One region of the Streptomyces sirii genome, then DNA from elsewhere that is predicted to be linked to it. Evidence: riboswitches for the same ligand, from Rfam matches in the RefSeq annotation. Region 1 holds a riboswitch; the other holds the start of a gene.
What was found. Region 1 has a riboswitch for thiamine pyrophosphate ahead of WAB15_RS29325 (thiamine ABC transporter substrate binding subunit). Riboswitches for the same ligand answer to the same signal wherever they lie in the genome.

Region 1 (4,519 bases):
GATGAGCATGAGGTCGAGGTACCGCTCCATGAGTCCTCCCGTTTTTATATCAGGCTTGTGATAAAAAACAATATATCATGCGCGTGATATAAAGGCTCCATGCCGAAGGTCGTGGATCCGGACGCCCGCCGCCGCGAGGTCGTCGCCGCCCTGTACCGAGTCGTCGTACGGGACGGCCTGCAGCGCACCTCGCTGCGCGCCGTCGCCGACGAGGCCGCACTCAACATCGGTTCGGTGCGCCACTACTTCGCCAGCCAGCAGGAGCTGATGGACTTCGCGATGCAGTCGATGCTCGGCGCGCTCTCCGAACGGCTGCTCCAGCATGTCGAGCGCATCGGGGATCTGAGTCGGTACCCGCGTGCGGAACGGCTCCGCCTGGTGACCGACCTCCTGGCCGAGCTGCTGCCGCTCGACGAACGCCGCCGCGCGGAGGTCACCGTCTTCCTCGACTTCAACGCCGCGGCCCGCACCCATCCGGCCTTCCAGGAACTCGCGCACCAGGCCGCCGCCGGCACCAGAAGGCTGACGCACCGCGTCCTCACCCGGCTCGACGAGTCCGGCACCCTGCGCCCCGGATGCGACGTCGACCTCGAGACCGAGCGCCTGGCGTCCCTCCTGGACGGCCTCTCCCTCAGCGCCGTACACCACCCCGACATCCTGGGCGCGCAGCGGTGCCGCCAGGTACTGGCCGCTCACCTGCAGGACCTGTCCCACACCGGCTAGTGCCTGGCCCACCTGGACGATCTGCGACACTGGACCCACCATGCCTGCACCCGGAGAACTCACTTTCGTCGCGCCGCGCGGGGCCAAGAAGCCTCCTCGGCACCTTGCCGATCTCAGTCCCGTCGAGCGCCGTGAAGCGGTGGCCGCGATCGGTGAGAAGCCTTTTCGCGCCAAGCAGCTGTCGCAGCACTACTTCGCCCGTTACGCGCACGACCCGGCGCAGTGGACCGACATCCCGGCGGCGGCGCGCGAGAAGTTGGCGAGCGAGCTGCTGCCGGACCTGATGAACGTCGTGCGGCACATCTCGTGCGACAACGACACCACCCGCAAGACCCTGTGGAAGCTGCACGACGGCACGCTCGTCGAGTCGGTGCTGATGCGCTACCCGGACCGGGTCACCATGTGCATCTCCTCGCAGGCCGGTTGCGGTATGAACTGCCCGTTCTGCGCCACGGGGCAGGCGGGGCTGGACCGCAACCTGTCCACCGCCGAGATCGTGCACCAGATCGTGGACGGGATGCGCGCGCTGCGCGACGGCGAGGTGCCGGGCGGACCGGCGCGGCTGTCCAACATCGTCTTCATGGGGATGGGGGAGCCGCTCGCCAACTACAACCGGGTGGTCGGCGCCATCCGGCGGCTGACCGACCCCGAGCCGGACGGCCTGGGCCTGTCCCAGCGCGGGATCACGGTCTCCACGGTCGGTCTGGTCCCGGCGATGCTGCGGTTCGCCGACGAGGGCTTCAAGTGCCGGCTCGCGGTGTCGCTGCACGCGCCGGACGACGAGCTGCGCGACACGCTCGTCCCCGTCAACACGCGCTGGAAGGTGCGTGAGGTGCTGGACGCGGCCTGGGAGTACGCGGAGAAGTCCGGGCGGCGGATCTCGATCGAGTACGCCCTGATCCGGGACATCAACGACCAGGCCTGGCGCGGTGACCTGCTGGGACGGCTGCTCAAGGGCAAGCGGGTCCATGTGAACCTGATTCCGCTGAACCCGACGCCCGGCTCGAAGTGGACCGCCTCGCGCCCCGAGGACGAGCGGGCGTTCGTCCAGGCCATCGAGGCGCACGGCGTGCCGGTGACCGTCCGCGACACCCGCGGTCAGGAGATCGACGGGGCCTGCGGGCAGCTCGCGGCCTCGGAGCGCTGAACGCCCGCTGGTACGGTGTCGTCGAACAAATGCACATTCCGACAGGGGAGCGCCACAGCGCTGAGAGTGCGGAAGCGTCGTAGTCCTACGGCGCCCGCAGACCCTTGAACCTCGCCCGGGTCATTCCGGGTAGGAAGTTCGGTCGTCACTCATGCTGTTGCGCCCTGCCCGGATGTTCCCTTTCGTGCGTCTTCGGACGCCGTGAGCCGCGGACACCGGGCGGGGCCGCGTCTCTTCCTGGCCAGCCAGGAGGAAATCAGTGAGCACCACCAGAAGGATCACCGCGAGCGCGCTCGCCGCCGCACTCGGCATGACCGCGCTCGCCGCGTGCGGCACCTCGGACGGTGACGGCGCGGACGCCAAGACCGTCACGCTCGTCAGCCACGACTCGTTCCCCAAGCCCCTGCTCGACGCCTTCGAGAAGGAGAGCGGCTACAAGGTCACGCTCCTCAAGGGCGGCGACGCCGGCAAGGCCGTCAACCAGGCGATCCTCTCCAAGGACAATCCCCAGGGCGATGTGTTCTTCGGCATCGACAACACCCTGCTCTCGCGCGGTCTGAACGCGGACCTCTTCAGCCCGTACGAGGCCAAGGGGCTGGACAGCGTCCCGGCCGCGCTGCAGCTCGACAAGGGCAAGCACCGCGTCACCCCGCTCGACTACGGCGACATCTGCGTCAACTACGACCGGGCCTACTTCGACCAGCACAAGATCGCGCCGCCGAAGACCTTCGACGATCTGCTCAAGCCCCGGTACAAGGGGCTGCTCGTCACCGAGAACGCCGCGACCTCCTCCCCGGGGCTCGCCTTCCAGCTCGCCACCGTCGCCACCTACGGCAAGGACGGCTGGCAGGACTACTGGAAGAAGCTCAAGGCGAACGACGTCGAGGTCGTCGACGGCTGGGAGCAGGCCTACAACGAGCGGTTCTCGGGCTCCGGGGCCGGCAAGGGCAAGGGCGACAAGCCGCTGGTGGTCTCCTACGCCTCCAGCCCGCCCGTCGAGGTGCTCGGCAAGAAGCCGGCGCCCAAGCAGGCACCGACCGGCGTCGCGACCGGCACCTGCTTCCGCCAGATCGAGTTCGGCGGCCTCCTCAAGGGCGCGAAGAACGAGAAGGGCGGCAAGGCGCTGCTGGACTTCCTGCTGAGCAAGAAGTTCCAGGAGGACGTGCCGCTGCAGATGTTCGTCAACCCGGCGCGCAAGGACGCCAAGCTGCCGGAGCTGTTCACGACGTACGGTGCGAAGATCGACAAGCCGGCGACGCTGGCCCCGGACGCGATCGCCGAGAACCGCGAACAGTGGATCAAGCAGTGGTCCTCACTCGTTCTGAAGTAGCCGGCGCCCGGAGCAGACGGCCCGCGCGGGGAACGGCGGTGCGGCTCGGCCTGATGGCCGTGCCGCTCGCCTTCTTCGCGCTGTTCTTCGCCTACCCGGTCGTGGCGATCGTCGGGCGCGGACTCAAGGACGGCGGGCAGTGGCAGCTGGGCCGGTTCGGGGCCGTGCTGAGCGACCCGGATGTCGTGCACGTGCTGTGGTTCACCCTCTGGCAGGCGGCCGCCTCGACCGGGCTGACGCTGCTGATCGCGCTGCCCGGCGCGTATGTCTTCGCGCGCTTCGACTTCCCCGGCAAGCGGTTGCTGCGGGCGGTGGTGGCGGTGCCGTTCGTGCTGCCGACCGTCGTCGTCGGCTCGGCATTCCTGGCGCTGGTCGGGCGGGGCGGGCTGCTGGACGACCTGTGGGGGCTGCGCCTGGACAGCTCGGTCTGGGCGATTCTGCTGGCGCACGTCTTCTTCAACTACGCCGTGGTCGTCCGGACCGTCGGCGGGCTCTGGGGGCAGCTCGATCCGCGCCAGGAAGAGGCGGCGCGGGTGCTGGGGGCCGGACGGTTCGCGGCCTGGCGGCGGGTGACGCTGCCCGCGCTGGGACCGGCCGTCGCGGCCGCCGCCCTGATGGTCTTTCTCTTCACCTTCACCTCCTTCGGGGTGGTGCAGATTCTCGGCGGCCCCACCTTCTCGACGCTGGAGGTGGAGATCTACCGGCAGACCGCGGACTTCCTGGACCTGCCGACCGCCGCCGTCCTCACCATGATCCAGTTCGCGGCGGTGCTGGGAGTGCTGGCGCTGCACGCCTGGACCGTGCGCCGCAGGGAGTCCACCCTCCGGCTCGTCGCCGCCTCGCAGACCGCGCACCGGCCGCGCGGTCGCGGCCAGTGGGCGCTGCTGTGGGCGACGCTCCTGGTCATCGCCGTCCTGCTGATCACCCCGCTGGTCGTGCTCGTGGAGCGGTCGTTCGCCGGGCCCGACGGCTACGGAGCGGTCTTCTACGAGTCGCTGCGCTCCGCCGGGGCCGGTGACGGCACCTTCGTCGTCGCCCCCTTGGAGGCCCTGTGGAACTCCCTCGCCTACGGGGCGGCCGCCACCGGCATCGCCCTGGTGGTGGGCGGGCTGGCGGCCGCCGCGCTGACCCTCCCGGGGCTGAGCCGGGGCCCGTCCGGGCGGATCCCCATGGCAAGCAGGTTCGTCCGCGGTTTCGACGCGCTGCTGATGCTGCCCCTCGGCGTCTCCGCGGTCACCGTCGGCTTCGGATTTCTGATCACCCTCGATGAACCACCGCTGGACCTGCGCGCCTCGTGGTGGCTGGTCCCGCTCGCCCAG
Region 2 (4,519 bases), 1.7 Mb from region 1:
GCGTCGCGGTCAGGCGGCCTTCGAGCACCAGGAATATGCCTTGGGCACGGTGTGTTCGGCCATCCCCATCCAGGTCGGCGCGGTCGCCGCGTCGTTGGCCGTGTCACTTCCCGCCAACGAACTGCACCGATTGCGGTCCGTTACGGATCGACTACGAAAAATGGCGGAGGCGACACTAACGACACTCGCCTTCTCTATCAGTATCTGAAAACTCACTCCTTGTGATCTGCCTGCACGTGGCCGACGATGGCGGCAATAGGGCTACGGGGGATGTTTCCCGGCCATCTCCGATCAAGTGCGGGGCAGTGGTTGATGACCGACACAGTTCAGGCAGAAGTGATCATGAGCTTCGTCGTCTCCGATGAGCTCGCGTTCCGGATTCCGGTGGAGCTGGACTTCGACAGCGCCGATCCCTACGCCGTCCGCCTCACCTTCGACCTGCCCGGTGATGCGCCCGTCACCTGGGCCTTCGGGCGTGAGCTGCTGCTGGACGGCCTGAGCCGGCCGTCCGGTGAGGGCGATGTGCGGATCGAACCGGCCTCGCCCGAGCATCTCAGCGACGTCTTCATCAGCCTCCAAGTAGGCGCCGAGCGCGCCCTGTTCCGGGTGAGCGCGGCGCCGCTGGTCGCCTTCCTGGACCGTACGGACCGGCTCGTGCCGCTCGGCAAGGAAGAGGTCTGCGACACGTTGGAGGCCGTGCTGGACCGGATCCTCACGGAGGCGCCCGCCGGCTGACCCCGGCCCCGCCCCCGTCCGCACCGGCGCCACACCGGGCCCGCCGGTCAATTCACTTGCCCGTGCGCCCTCCTGGGCTCGTGCGCGGCATGCCTATACCGCTACCGCTTGCGTCGCCTGCCATGCCCTCCGCGTCGTCCCGACCGGCCGCGCGACGCAGCGTCGGCACCCCCTGCAGCCGAACTCACCGCCCGCGAAGCCGCTGTCCCTGGCGCGCCCCGGGTGCCGTCGCTCGTGCGGTCCGCCGAGACAACGAGCGCCGCCAGAAGTGTCGTGAGCGGGACCGAGGCGACCAGGCCGATGCTGCCGACCAGCGTGCGGACGATCTCTTCCGCCACCACCTCGCTCGTGGTGACCGTACCGACGCTGCTCTGTGCAATCGAGAACAGCAAAAGCAGCGGCAGCGCGGCACCCGCGTAGGCCAGGACGAGGGTGTTGACGACGGACGCGATGTGATCGCGGCCGATCCGCATCGCCGCGCTGTAGAGCTTGCGCCGGCCCGCCGTCGGGTCCGCCTCCTTCAGCTCCCACACCGCTGCGGTCTGGGTCACCGTCACATCGTCGAGCACACCCAGCGACCCGATGATGATCCCCGCCAGGAGCAGACCGCGGATCTCGATGTTCGGGTAGAGCCCGTGCACCAGCCCGGTCGTGTCGTCCGTATTGCCCGTCAGCAGCGCCCAGCCGATGAATACCGAACCGAGCAGCCCGATCAGCAGCAGCGAGGCGAGGGTGCCGAGTACGGCCACGGAGGTACGGGCGGTCAACCCATGGCACAGGTAGAGGGCGATCAGCATGATCGCGGAGCCCCCCACCACGGCCACCACCAGCGGATTGGAGCCCTGCAGGATCGCCGGGAGGATGAACAGCGTCAGCACGACGAAGCTGGCCGCCAGTGCGACCAGCGCGAGTACTCCGCGCAGCCGGCCGACGACCACGACGGCGACGGCGAAGATCCCTGCCAGCACCCACATCGGCAGAGACCGGTCGACATCGGTGACCGAGTACTGCAGTTCCCGGGGCGCCTTGGGGGAGTACGACACCACCACGTCCTGCCCGGTGGTGTAGTGCCGCAGGGCGTCCGGCGTCACCACCGTCTGGAAGGTGCGCCCGGTGTTCTCGCCCGTGGTGACCTTGATGGTCGCCTGCTGGCAGGGTTTGTCCGATGCCGCTCCCCCGGCTGGTGGCTGTCCCGTCTGCGACGGTGGCTGAGGCCCCTGCTCGGCATGGACATCCGCGCAGTTCACCTCCACCACCTTGATCACTCTGGCCCGCTCGGTGGGCTGGTCGAAACCGACGCCGGACGGTTTGTGCCCCGGGGCGCCGCCCGGCCAGAGCACGACCAGGCCGACCGCGACCGCGGTGGCGAACGGGATCAGCACCGCAGCGATGACCTTGCGCAGATGCCGCGAGACGGGTGCGGCAGGGCCGTGGCCATGACTGTGCGAGTGCGCGGCCGGATGGTGGTGGGGTTCGTGAGGGCTCACCCGCAGATCATTGCAACAACTCATGGGGCCCCCTGTTCACCCCGCTACGTCGGCCGCTACCGTGGTGCCACCTTTGCAATCGCGGGAGCTCGGAGCACCGGGCTGAGAGGGCGCTGACCTTCGTCCCAGTGATGTTTCACGTGAAACGTCGATGGACGGAAGCCGCTGCGTCGACCGCCGAACCTGTTACCGGGTAATGCCGGCGTAGGGAGTTGGGTCTCATGACCTTGCAGGATGCACGCACGCCCGAAAACGGTGCCGGCAGTGAGCCGCAGATCGGCTGGCACAAGGGCTATGTCTCCGGATCGCGCCCGGATCTTCGGGTCCCGGTCCGGCGGGTGCACCTCACCAACGGCAAGCACGTGACGCTCTACGACACGTCCGGGCCGTACACCGACCCCAACATCGAAACCGATGTCCGTCGTGGCCTCGCGCCGCTGCGGGAGAACTGGGTCATCGCGCGCGGCGACACCGAGGAGTACGCGGGCCGCCCTATGCGGCCGGAGGACGACGGCCTCAAGCACACCTCACCGCGCGGTGGCCTCAAGAACCTGGACGCGGTCTTCCCCGGTCGCCCGCGCCAGCCGCGCCGTGGCCGCAACGGCGCCGCGGTCACCCAGCTCGCATACGCCCGGCGCGGCGAGATCACCGCGGAGATGGAGTACGTCGCCCTCCGCGAGAACGTCACGCCCGAGTTCGTGCGGGACGAGATCGCGGCCGGCCGTGCCGTACTGCCGTCCAACGTCAACCACCCGGAGATCGAGCCGATGATCATCGGCAAGAACTTCCTGGTGAAGGTGAACGCCAACATCGGCAACTCGGCGGTCACCTCCTCCATCGAGGAGGAGGTGGAGAAGATGACCTGGGCGACCCGCTGGGGCGCCGACACGGTCATGGATCTGTCCACCGGACGCAACATCCACACCACCCGCGAGTGGGTGCTGCGCAACTCCCCCGTCCCGATCGGCACCGTCCCCCTGTACCAGGCGCTGGAGAAGGTCGACGGCAAGGCCGAGGAGCTGACCTGGGAGATCTACAAGGACACCGTCATCGAGCAGGCCGAGCAGGGCGTCGACTACATGACGGTGCACGCCGGTGTGCTGCTCCGCTACGTCCCGCTCACCGCCCGCCGCAAGACCGGCATCGTCTCCCGAGGCGGCTCGATCATGGCCGCCTGGTGCCTCGCGCACCATCAGGAGTCGTTCCTGTACACGCACTTCGAGGAGCTCTGCGAGATCCTCGCCTCGTACGACGTCACCTACTCGCTGGGTGACGGGCTGCGCCCCGGCTCGATCGCGGACGCCAACGACGAGGCGCAGTTCGCCGAGCTGCGGACGCTCGGCGAGCTGAACACCATCGCCAAGCGGCACGGTGTGCAGACCATGATCGAGGGCCCGGGCCATGTCCCGATGCACAAGATCAAGGAGAACATCGACCTCCAGCAGGAAATCTGCGAAGAGGCGCCGTTCTACACGCTCGGCCCGCTGACCACCGACATCGCGCCCGCCTACGACCACATCACGTCCGGCATCGGCGCGGCGATGATCGCCTGGTGGGGCACCGCGATGCTCTGCTACGTCACGCCCAAGGAGCACCTGGGCCTGCCCGACCGCGACGACGTCAAGACCGGCGTCATCACGTACAAGATCGCGGCCCATGCGGCGGACCTGGCCAAGGGCCACCCGGGAGCCCAGGAATGGGATGACGCGCTCTCCGACGCCCGCTTCGAGTTCCGCTGGGAGGACCAGTTCAACCTGGCCCTCGATCCGGACACGGCACGCGCGTTCCACGACGCGACGCTGCCCGCGGAGCCGGCGAAGACGGCTCACTTCTGCTCGATGTGCGGCCCGAAGTTCTGCTCGATGAAGATCAGCAGAAGCATCACCGAGCAGTTCGGCGGCGACGCGGACGCGACGCCGGAGGAGGTCGAGGCGGGAATGCTGGAGAAGTCCAAGGAGTTCGCGGCTGCGGGCAACCGCGTGTATCTGCCGCTGGCGGACTGACTGCCGCGTCTGCGAGTAACGGCGGAGGCCCAGTCGGGGCCCCGCCGTTACCGGTGCGCTGAAAGGTCAACACCGGTCTGGTCGCCGCGCGGCGTGCGAAGACTTCTACGCCGGGCAGGGCTGCCTGCGGACATCGATCTCGACGATCCTGTATGCGTCAACTGGTTGGCGGATCGCACGTGTTGGCCCGATCGCCCGTGGCGACGACGTGCTGCGGGCGTGGGGATGGCTCTGGGACTTCTCGCGTCCGCCGCGGTGTTGTTCCACGTGGGTGCGAAGGACGCGTTCGGCGCC

Region 2: it holds a riboswitch for thiamine pyrophosphate, as region 1 does, so the genes downstream of both, thiC (phosphomethylpyrimidine synthase ThiC) here and WAB15_RS29325 (thiamine ABC transporter substrate binding subunit) in region 1, are expected to answer to the same signal.

The regions. Positions count from the first base shown of each region.
Region 1 covers NZ_CP147982.1:6,476,893-6,481,411, forward strand. The annotation lists gene WAB15_RS29310 (hypothetical protein) at 1-30, opposite strand, end outside; gene WAB15_RS29315 (TetR/AcrR family transcriptional regulator) at 100-723, shown strand; gene rlmN (23S rRNA (adenine(2503)-C(2))-methyltransferase RlmN) at 764-1,870, shown strand; TPP riboswitch at 1,904-2,024, shown strand; gene WAB15_RS29325 (thiamine ABC transporter substrate binding subunit) at 2,130-3,200, shown strand; gene WAB15_RS29330 (ABC transporter permease) at 3,176-4,519, shown strand, end outside.
Region 2 covers NZ_CP147982.1:4,775,191-4,779,709, forward strand. The annotation lists gene WAB15_RS21430 (IclR family transcriptional regulator) at 1-208, shown strand, start outside; gene WAB15_RS21435 (SsgA family sporulation/cell division regulator) at 313-735, shown strand; gene WAB15_RS21440 (YibE/F family protein) at 837-2,246, opposite strand; TPP riboswitch at 2,294-2,450, shown strand; gene thiC (phosphomethylpyrimidine synthase ThiC) at 2,444-4,225, shown strand; gene WAB15_RS21450 (hypothetical protein) at 4,451-4,519, shown strand, end outside.